Regions from separate parts of the Methylobacterium sp. Leaf93 genome, predicted to be linked through region 1. Evidence: predicted binding sites of a transcription regulator. Region 1 holds the regulator's gene; each other region holds the start of a gene.
The links. Region 1 encodes LexA, which represses DNA repair genes until DNA is damaged. Its sites were predicted from a motif close to TGTTCNNNNTGTGTTCNG; they were not measured.

Region 1 (2,265 bases):
CTCCGGCCGCTCTCGGCGTCGCCCTCGCCGCCACACCACCGCGCTACGACCTCTACATCGATCGGGAGGGTGGGGGCGCGGCCCTGCGCGACCTTGACGGCCGACTGGCCATCCTCGGAAACCCGCCCGCGTTCGTCCTCGAACAATGGCTCAAGGCGGACGGCGATTCTCGGAAGGCCGGTGCCATATCTGCCTCCACGAAAAGCCGTTGCGATACGGTCGGCTGCACCGCAGGGACGGAGACGCGGCGCATCGTGGCGCTCGTCAAGGACAAGCGGGCCTTTGCAGAGGATTGTGAGAGGGCAAACATCATCATAGCCCGCCGCGACGCTCCCAAAGGATGCCGCGCCGGCCTCATCGTCGATCGGGCGTTCCTGGCGGAGCGGGGGGCGACTGCCGTTCGCTTCGGGCCGGACGGTCCTGTCGCGACATCGGCACGCGTACCGAACGTCGGGGCTCCATGGCGACGGGCCATGGGTGATGCCTCGCCTGTGCCCTCTACACCGGCCGAGATCGCGAAACCATCGGATCCCGAGATAGACGAAGGCGACCTATTGCCGGACACGCCCTCGGATCGGCCTCAGTAGCGGCGGACGAGGCTGACCAGGCGACCCTGGATCTGTACGCGGTCGGGACCCAGCACCCTCGTCTCATAGGCGGGGTTGGCGGCCTCCAGGGCGATGGAGGAACCGCGACGACGCAGGCGTTTCAGAGTGGCTTCCTCATCGTCGATGAGGGCCACGATGATGTCCCCCGTATTCGCGGTGTCCTGCTTCTTGATCACCACCAGATCGCCGTCGAGAATACCCGCTTCGATCATCGAATCGCCGCGCACCTCAAGAGCATAATGCTCGCCCCCCGACAGGAAGTCGGGAGACAGCGTGACCGAGTGACTTTGATTCTGGATCGCCGAGATCGGCGTACCGGCCGCGATCCGGCCCATGACTGGGATGGTGATGGCCCGGCCGGTCTCGTCCTGAGCCTGGGTCGTGGGCTGGCGCATGGATGGCGTCGCTTTGGACCGTCCGCCTTCGACGACGCTGGGCGTAAAACGGCGGACTTCGCCAGCGGGAGCCGGCTTCGGCGCGGGGGCGCCGGTCAGGCTTTCGGGCATCCGGATCACCTCGATCGCCCTGGCCCTATTCGGCAGGCGCCGCAGGAACCCACGCTCTTCGAGGGCCGTGATCAGCCGGTGGATGCCCGATTTCGACTTGAGATCGAGTGCGTCCTTCATCTCGTCGAACGACGGCGGGACGCCACTCTCCTGCATTCTCTGCTGAATGAATTGGAGAAGATCCAGCTGCTTACGCGTCAACATACAGATCACTCTTCCACCGAAGCCAATGGCCGCGACTAACGCCGCCGAAACAAAACACGAACACGGTAGACGTTCTGGAAGTGTTCTGCAAGGGTTCCGTTAACGCGATGGTAGAGTTTGTTCCTCGGCTGAAATTCGCCGCCATCCCGGCACCGGAACTCGGCTGCCGGTTCGCACCTCGCAAGTTCGTTCGATCCCGACACCATCCGATCCCGAGGGCTGTTCGCCCCGGCGTGGTCGTTCAATAGAGACGGTGCCACCGGTTGCCGGCTTCGCCTGAGAATCGGGAATCCGGCTCGACCGCAGCGACGGACCGGCGAGCCGATACAGCACCCTCAATCCGACCGGAGCCGGATGTCCTGGCTCATTCGCCGACCTCGATGGTCGCAGCGACCAAAAACCGGCGACGATGCCGTTCAGTCGAGATAGTCGCCGTACTTCTCCACATGGCTAGCGAGCCCGAGGCCGTGCTCGCGCACGAGGCGTTCGGCCAGTTCCGCATCGCGCGCCTCGAGCGCCTTGATGATCGCCACGTGTTCCTTGATCGAGTTGGCGGCGCGGTCGCCCTGGCGCATGGCCGTGTTGCGGATTCCGCGAACATGCATGAGGAGATTGCTCGTGATGTCCTTGATCACATCGCACTGGCCCAGCGAAATGATCTTCTGATGGAAGCGGATATTGGCTTCCGAATACTCGTCGAGATGATCCGACGGACGACCCTCGTAAAACTCCGGGAAATGCTCGCGCAGGCAGTGCAACTGCTCGTCTGTGGCTCGCTCGCAGGCGAGGCGAGCGGCCATGCTCTCCAGGGCCGACCAAGCCTGGATCATGCTGACGATCTCCTTCTTCGACTTCTTTATCACGAAGACGCCGCGCCGGGCCTCGAACCGTACGAAACCTTCCTGCTCGAGTACCGTCAGCGCTTCGCGCACCGGGGTGCGGCTCAC
Region 2 (2,265 bases), on a different contig from region 1:
CACCGCCTTCGGGGGCTGGCAGGACTTCGCCGTCTCCGATGGCCGTGGCCTGCGCAAGCTCGATCCCGACGCCGCCCCGGTGAGCACGGCGCTCGGCGTGCTCGGAATGCCGGGCATGACCGCCTATACCGGCCTCCTCACCATCGGCCAGCCGAAGTCGGGCGAGACCGTGGTGGTCGCCGCCGCCGCCGGTCCGGTGGGCTCCCTCGTTGGCCAGATCGCGAAGCTGAAAGGTGCGCGCGCCGTCGGCATCGCGGGCGGCCCTGAGAAATGCGCCTACCTCACCGACGTGCTCGGCTTCGACGCCGCCGTCGATCACCGCACCGACGACCTGCCCGGCGCGCTGGCCGCCGCCTGCCCCGATGGGATCGACGTGTATTTCGAGAATGTCGGCGGCCCGGTGTTCGACGCCGTGCTGCCGCTCCTCAACGATTTCGCCCGCATCCCCGTCTGCGGCCTCGTCTCGGGCTACAACCTCACCGAATTGCCACCGGGGCCGGACCGCAGCCCCGTCGTCATGCGGGCCATCCTGACCAAGCGCCTGACCCTGCGCGGCTTCATCGTGTGGGATTTCGCCGACCAGGAGCAGGAGTTCCTGAGCGAGGTCGGAACCTGGCTGAGGGAAGGGCGCATCCAGCATCGGGAAGACATCGTCGACGGGTTGGAGGCAGCACCGGAGGCCTTCATCGGGCTGCTGAAGGGCCGGAATTTCGGCAAGATGCTTGTGCGGATCGCGTGACGGCCAAGCGCGGGATCCTTGCGCGTCAAAACGAACAAAGATAGAACATCGACCTGTGATCGGTGGGGACAAATTCGCCCTCCCGATTGCGGGCCGCCTGTCCGAAGTTCATGAAGGGCGAACGGGACGGACGGCGTGTGAGGCCCTTTCCGTCAGTGAGATCGATCGAGAGGAGAGCGGCATGGCCGGCAGCGTCAACAAGGTGATTTTGGTGGGCAATCTCGGGCGCGACCCCGAGACCCGGCGCCTCGCCTCCGGCGATCCCGTGGTCAACCTGCGCATCGCCACGTCCGAATCCTGGAAGGACAAGGCGTCGGGCGAGCGCAAGGAAAAGACCGAGTGGCATGCGGTGGTGATCTACAACGAGAACCTCGCCCGCGTGGCCGAGCAGTACCTGCGCAAGGGCTCGAAGGTCTATATCGAGGGCCAGCTCCAGACCCGGAAATGGGCGGACCAGTCCGGCGTGGAGAAATACACCACCGAGGTGGTTCTTCAGCGCTTCCGCGGTGAACTCACGCTCCTCGACGGTCGCAGCGGCGGCGGCGGAGAGATGGGCGCCGACGACGAGGGCGGCGGCCAGATCAGCCGCGGCGGCGATTACGGCGGCGGCCGTGGCGGAGACCGGGGCGGCGATCGCGGCGGCGAATACGGCGGCGGCCGTTCCTCGGGCGGCGAGCGTCGGCCGGCGGCAGCGGCGTCGAAGCCCAACTACGACCTCGACGACGATATCCCGTTCTAGGGATCTGCCGTTCCCGTCGTCGGCATCCGACAGATCGGAAGCTAGGCGTGTGGGCTTCCACCCAATCCGCTCACGGCGACGATAGTCACATATCTCGCGGACAGCGCGGATCCCCTCTCCTGGAAGGAGAGGGACAGGGTGAGGTGTGCGACCTTTTCGAAGATGGACCACACCTCACCCCAGCCCTCTCCTTACAGGAGAGGGAGTACGTTGCGCCTCATGCGAACCTTCTCGGATAGAGGGAACGGACGTCGAGCAGCTTGGTGCATCCACTAGCTGCTCACTGGAGTAGACGGACAGGTGCCCCGATAGAGAACAGGCATCAGGCGTCGGGTTGCGACGGCGCGATCCGCGCCATCCTCGATGCGACCTCCAGCAAGGTCTCCCCGGACAGATCCGGCGCCTCGAGGGCAGGTGAGTACGGCACGCCACGAGCGACGTAGCCTGTCATGAGGCCCGCGATCCTGGCGCCGTGAAGGTCCCAGGGGTGGGTCGCGATCATCGCCATGTCGCCCTGAGCGAGGACGGCGGCCCGCGCGGCGTGGCAATAGACCTCGGCGCGCGGCTTGGACAGCTTCACGTCCTCGACGGAGAGAACCCGCTCCACGAGCCCTTCCATGCCTGCCCCGCGGAGCAGTCCCGTCGTGGTGGCGACCGCTCCGTTGCTCAGGGCGAAGACCCGGATGCCGGAATCGGCCAGAACCTCGAATGCCGCCTTGGCGTCCTCGTGCGGCGGAAGAGCCTTCATCATGCCGAGTACCGCATTCCTGTCCTCCGGCGAGGCGGA
Region 3 (2,265 bases), on a different contig from region 1:
CAATGAGCGCCACGGTCTCCTCGTCGTTCATGGCCATGCGGGTGAACGTCACGCGGATGTCGTTGGCCGAGCCCTGCGGGTCGCCGTTGGCGTAAGGCCCCTCGGGGTTCACGTAGATCAGCGACTGGTGGGAGGCGGCGAGGGGGTTCTCCAGGTCGTAATCGGCGTCGCCATTCTTGCCGCGCCAGCGCTTGTCCCGGTTGACCATGTCGTCGAAGCTCGACACCGAGCCCATTTCGACGACCTCCGGACCCCAGTAGGTGGCGTTGTCCGCCTCCCAGGCGTCGAGGCGTCCGCCGGCGAAACCGTAGGTCGGCAGGCCCATGATCTCCAGGGCGCAATTGCCGGTGAGCACCATCAGGTCCGCCCAGGAGAGGGCGTTGCCGTATTTGTGCTTGATCGGCTGCAGGAGGCGGCGCGACTTGTCGGTGTTGCCGTTGTCCCACCAGCTCGAGATCGGCGCGAAGCGCTGCATCCCGGTGCCGGCGCCGCCCCGCCCGTCCGCGATGCGGTAGGTGCCGGCCGAGTGCCAGGCCATGCGGATCATCTGCGGGCCGTAATTACCGTAATCGGACGGCCACCACGCCACCGACGAGGTGAGGAACTGCTTGATGTCGCTCTTGAGCGCGTCGAGATCGATGGTCTCGAAGGCCTTGGCGTAGTCGAAATTCGGCCCGAGCGGATCGGCTGCGAGGCCGTTCTGGTGCAGCAGCTCGACCCTCAGGCGGTGCGGGTACCAATTCTCCAGGGCCGGGCGGCTGCCGAGGGCTCCGCCGATGCGGTCGCCTCCGAACGGGCATTGGCCCGCCATCGGGTAGGACTCGGTATTCGTCTTGTCGATCGTCGTCTCGTTCATCTACATTTCCCTGCGCGCAGAACCGGCGGCACCGGATGGATCGGACCGCCGGTCCGTCGCCGGCGTGAGGCGTGCGACACCCTGAGAGACGGCGACGCTCGCGCCATCCGGCGCCTTGAGCGAAATCTGGCGCGAGTCTCGAAAATCAAGGTGTCGTCGCCGTCCACACGGGCTCGATCGCCACCAAGGCGCCCTGAGGCATGCCGCCTCACATCTGCGCGAGTCGACGACGAGGCCTCGGATCCTCGCCCCGGGGACAGGCGCAACGGCGCGGAACTCATCGGCGAGGCCCTCGTTATGAAGAGAACAATTCATGAACGAGGTTGCGCGATGACGAAGAAGCAGGCGACGGACGAGAACGAGAACCCGAAGACGGCCGGTGGCGACGCGTCGAACCGGATCAAGGATCCGAGCGAGTGGACCACGGGCGACGAGCCGATGACCGGCGCGCAGGCCTCCTACCTCAAGACCCTGTCGGAGGAGGCGAAATCGCCCGACTCGTTCGAGCCCGATCTCGACAAGGCCGAGGCCTCCAAGCGCATCGACGCCCTTCGCAAGGAAGCGGGACGGGGCTGATCCGCCCTCATCGCGGGTTCCCGCTGCTTTTGGAGTGGAGAAGCGGGCGTTTTACGGACAACGCTTAAACGGGCAGCAACGATTTCCGGCGCAGGACTACCTGCGCCGGCTTCGTCGAGGATCGCCCCACTTCCATGATGAACCGCGAGACAATTCGGGCGACGCAACGTGATCGGGCTCGATCCCGTGTCCCGGGCCTCGCCGCCGCCTTCAAGCGGGACACGCGCGGCACGACCGCGATCGAATACACTCTGATCACCGGACTGATCTTCCTGGCGATCGTCACGGCTCTCCACCTCTATGCCGACAGCGTCGGCGCGATGTACAAATATATCGGTGACGCCATCGCCCGGAGCACGTGAGGCTTCGCGCGACGCTCAGCGCCGCGTCGGCCCGGGTTTGGCGGCGGGCTTTCCCTTCGACGGATCCATGGCCGTCATGCCGTCGCGCCACAGGCTGTCGAAAAGGCTCTGCATCGTCCGTGCATTCTCCTGCTGGGCCTCCAGCCCAGACTGGAACATCTGCTGCAACAGGTCGAACGGGTTGAGCGGGGAGCCTTGCGCCGCTTCGGTGGTCTTTGTGCCCGAGGCGGGCCCGGAGCCAGAAGCAGCTTTCGAGCTCGCGGATTGGCTGGGGTCCGGGAAGAAGCGCGCGGGCGGTAGGCTCCTCTGGGTCGGCGTGGCGCGGGAGGACGTGACGTCCTTGGGCGCAGACAGCATCGAGCCGCCCGCCGCCATGAACGCGTTCATCATCTCCGTCCAATAGGGATGGGTCGGGATGCCGAAGGGGGAGGGCGGAGGCGGGGCCGGGGCCTGCGCCGCCGGGCCCGGATT

Region 2: ssb (single-stranded DNA-binding protein) is a predicted target of LexA. The motif match lies at 770-787, and genes of this name have one in related genera.
Region 3: ASF26_RS12010 (DUF3072 domain-containing protein) is a predicted target of LexA. The motif match lies at 1,159-1,176, and genes of this name have one in related genera.

What each region holds. Positions count from the first base shown of each region.
Region 1 is NZ_LMMS01000009.1:8,129-10,393, reverse strand. It holds gene ASF26_RS07905 (ComEC/Rec2 family competence protein) at 1-587, shown strand, start outside; gene lexA (transcriptional repressor LexA) at 581-1,318, opposite strand; gene ASF26_RS07895 (GntR family transcriptional regulator) at 1,735-2,265, opposite strand, start outside.
Region 2 is NZ_LMMS01000012.1:187,956-190,220, forward strand. It holds gene ASF26_RS09495 (NADP-dependent oxidoreductase) at 1-739, shown strand, start outside; gene ssb (single-stranded DNA-binding protein) at 921-1,478, shown strand; gene ASF26_RS09505 (HAD family hydrolase) at 1,801-2,265, opposite strand, start outside.
Region 3 is NZ_LMMS01000023.1:50,056-52,320, reverse strand. It holds gene katG (catalase/peroxidase HPI) at 1-856, opposite strand, end outside; gene ASF26_RS12010 (DUF3072 domain-containing protein) at 1,187-1,432, shown strand; gene ASF26_RS12005 (Flp family type IVb pilin) at 1,567-1,794, shown strand; gene ASF26_RS12000 (DUF937 domain-containing protein) at 1,810-2,265, opposite strand, start outside.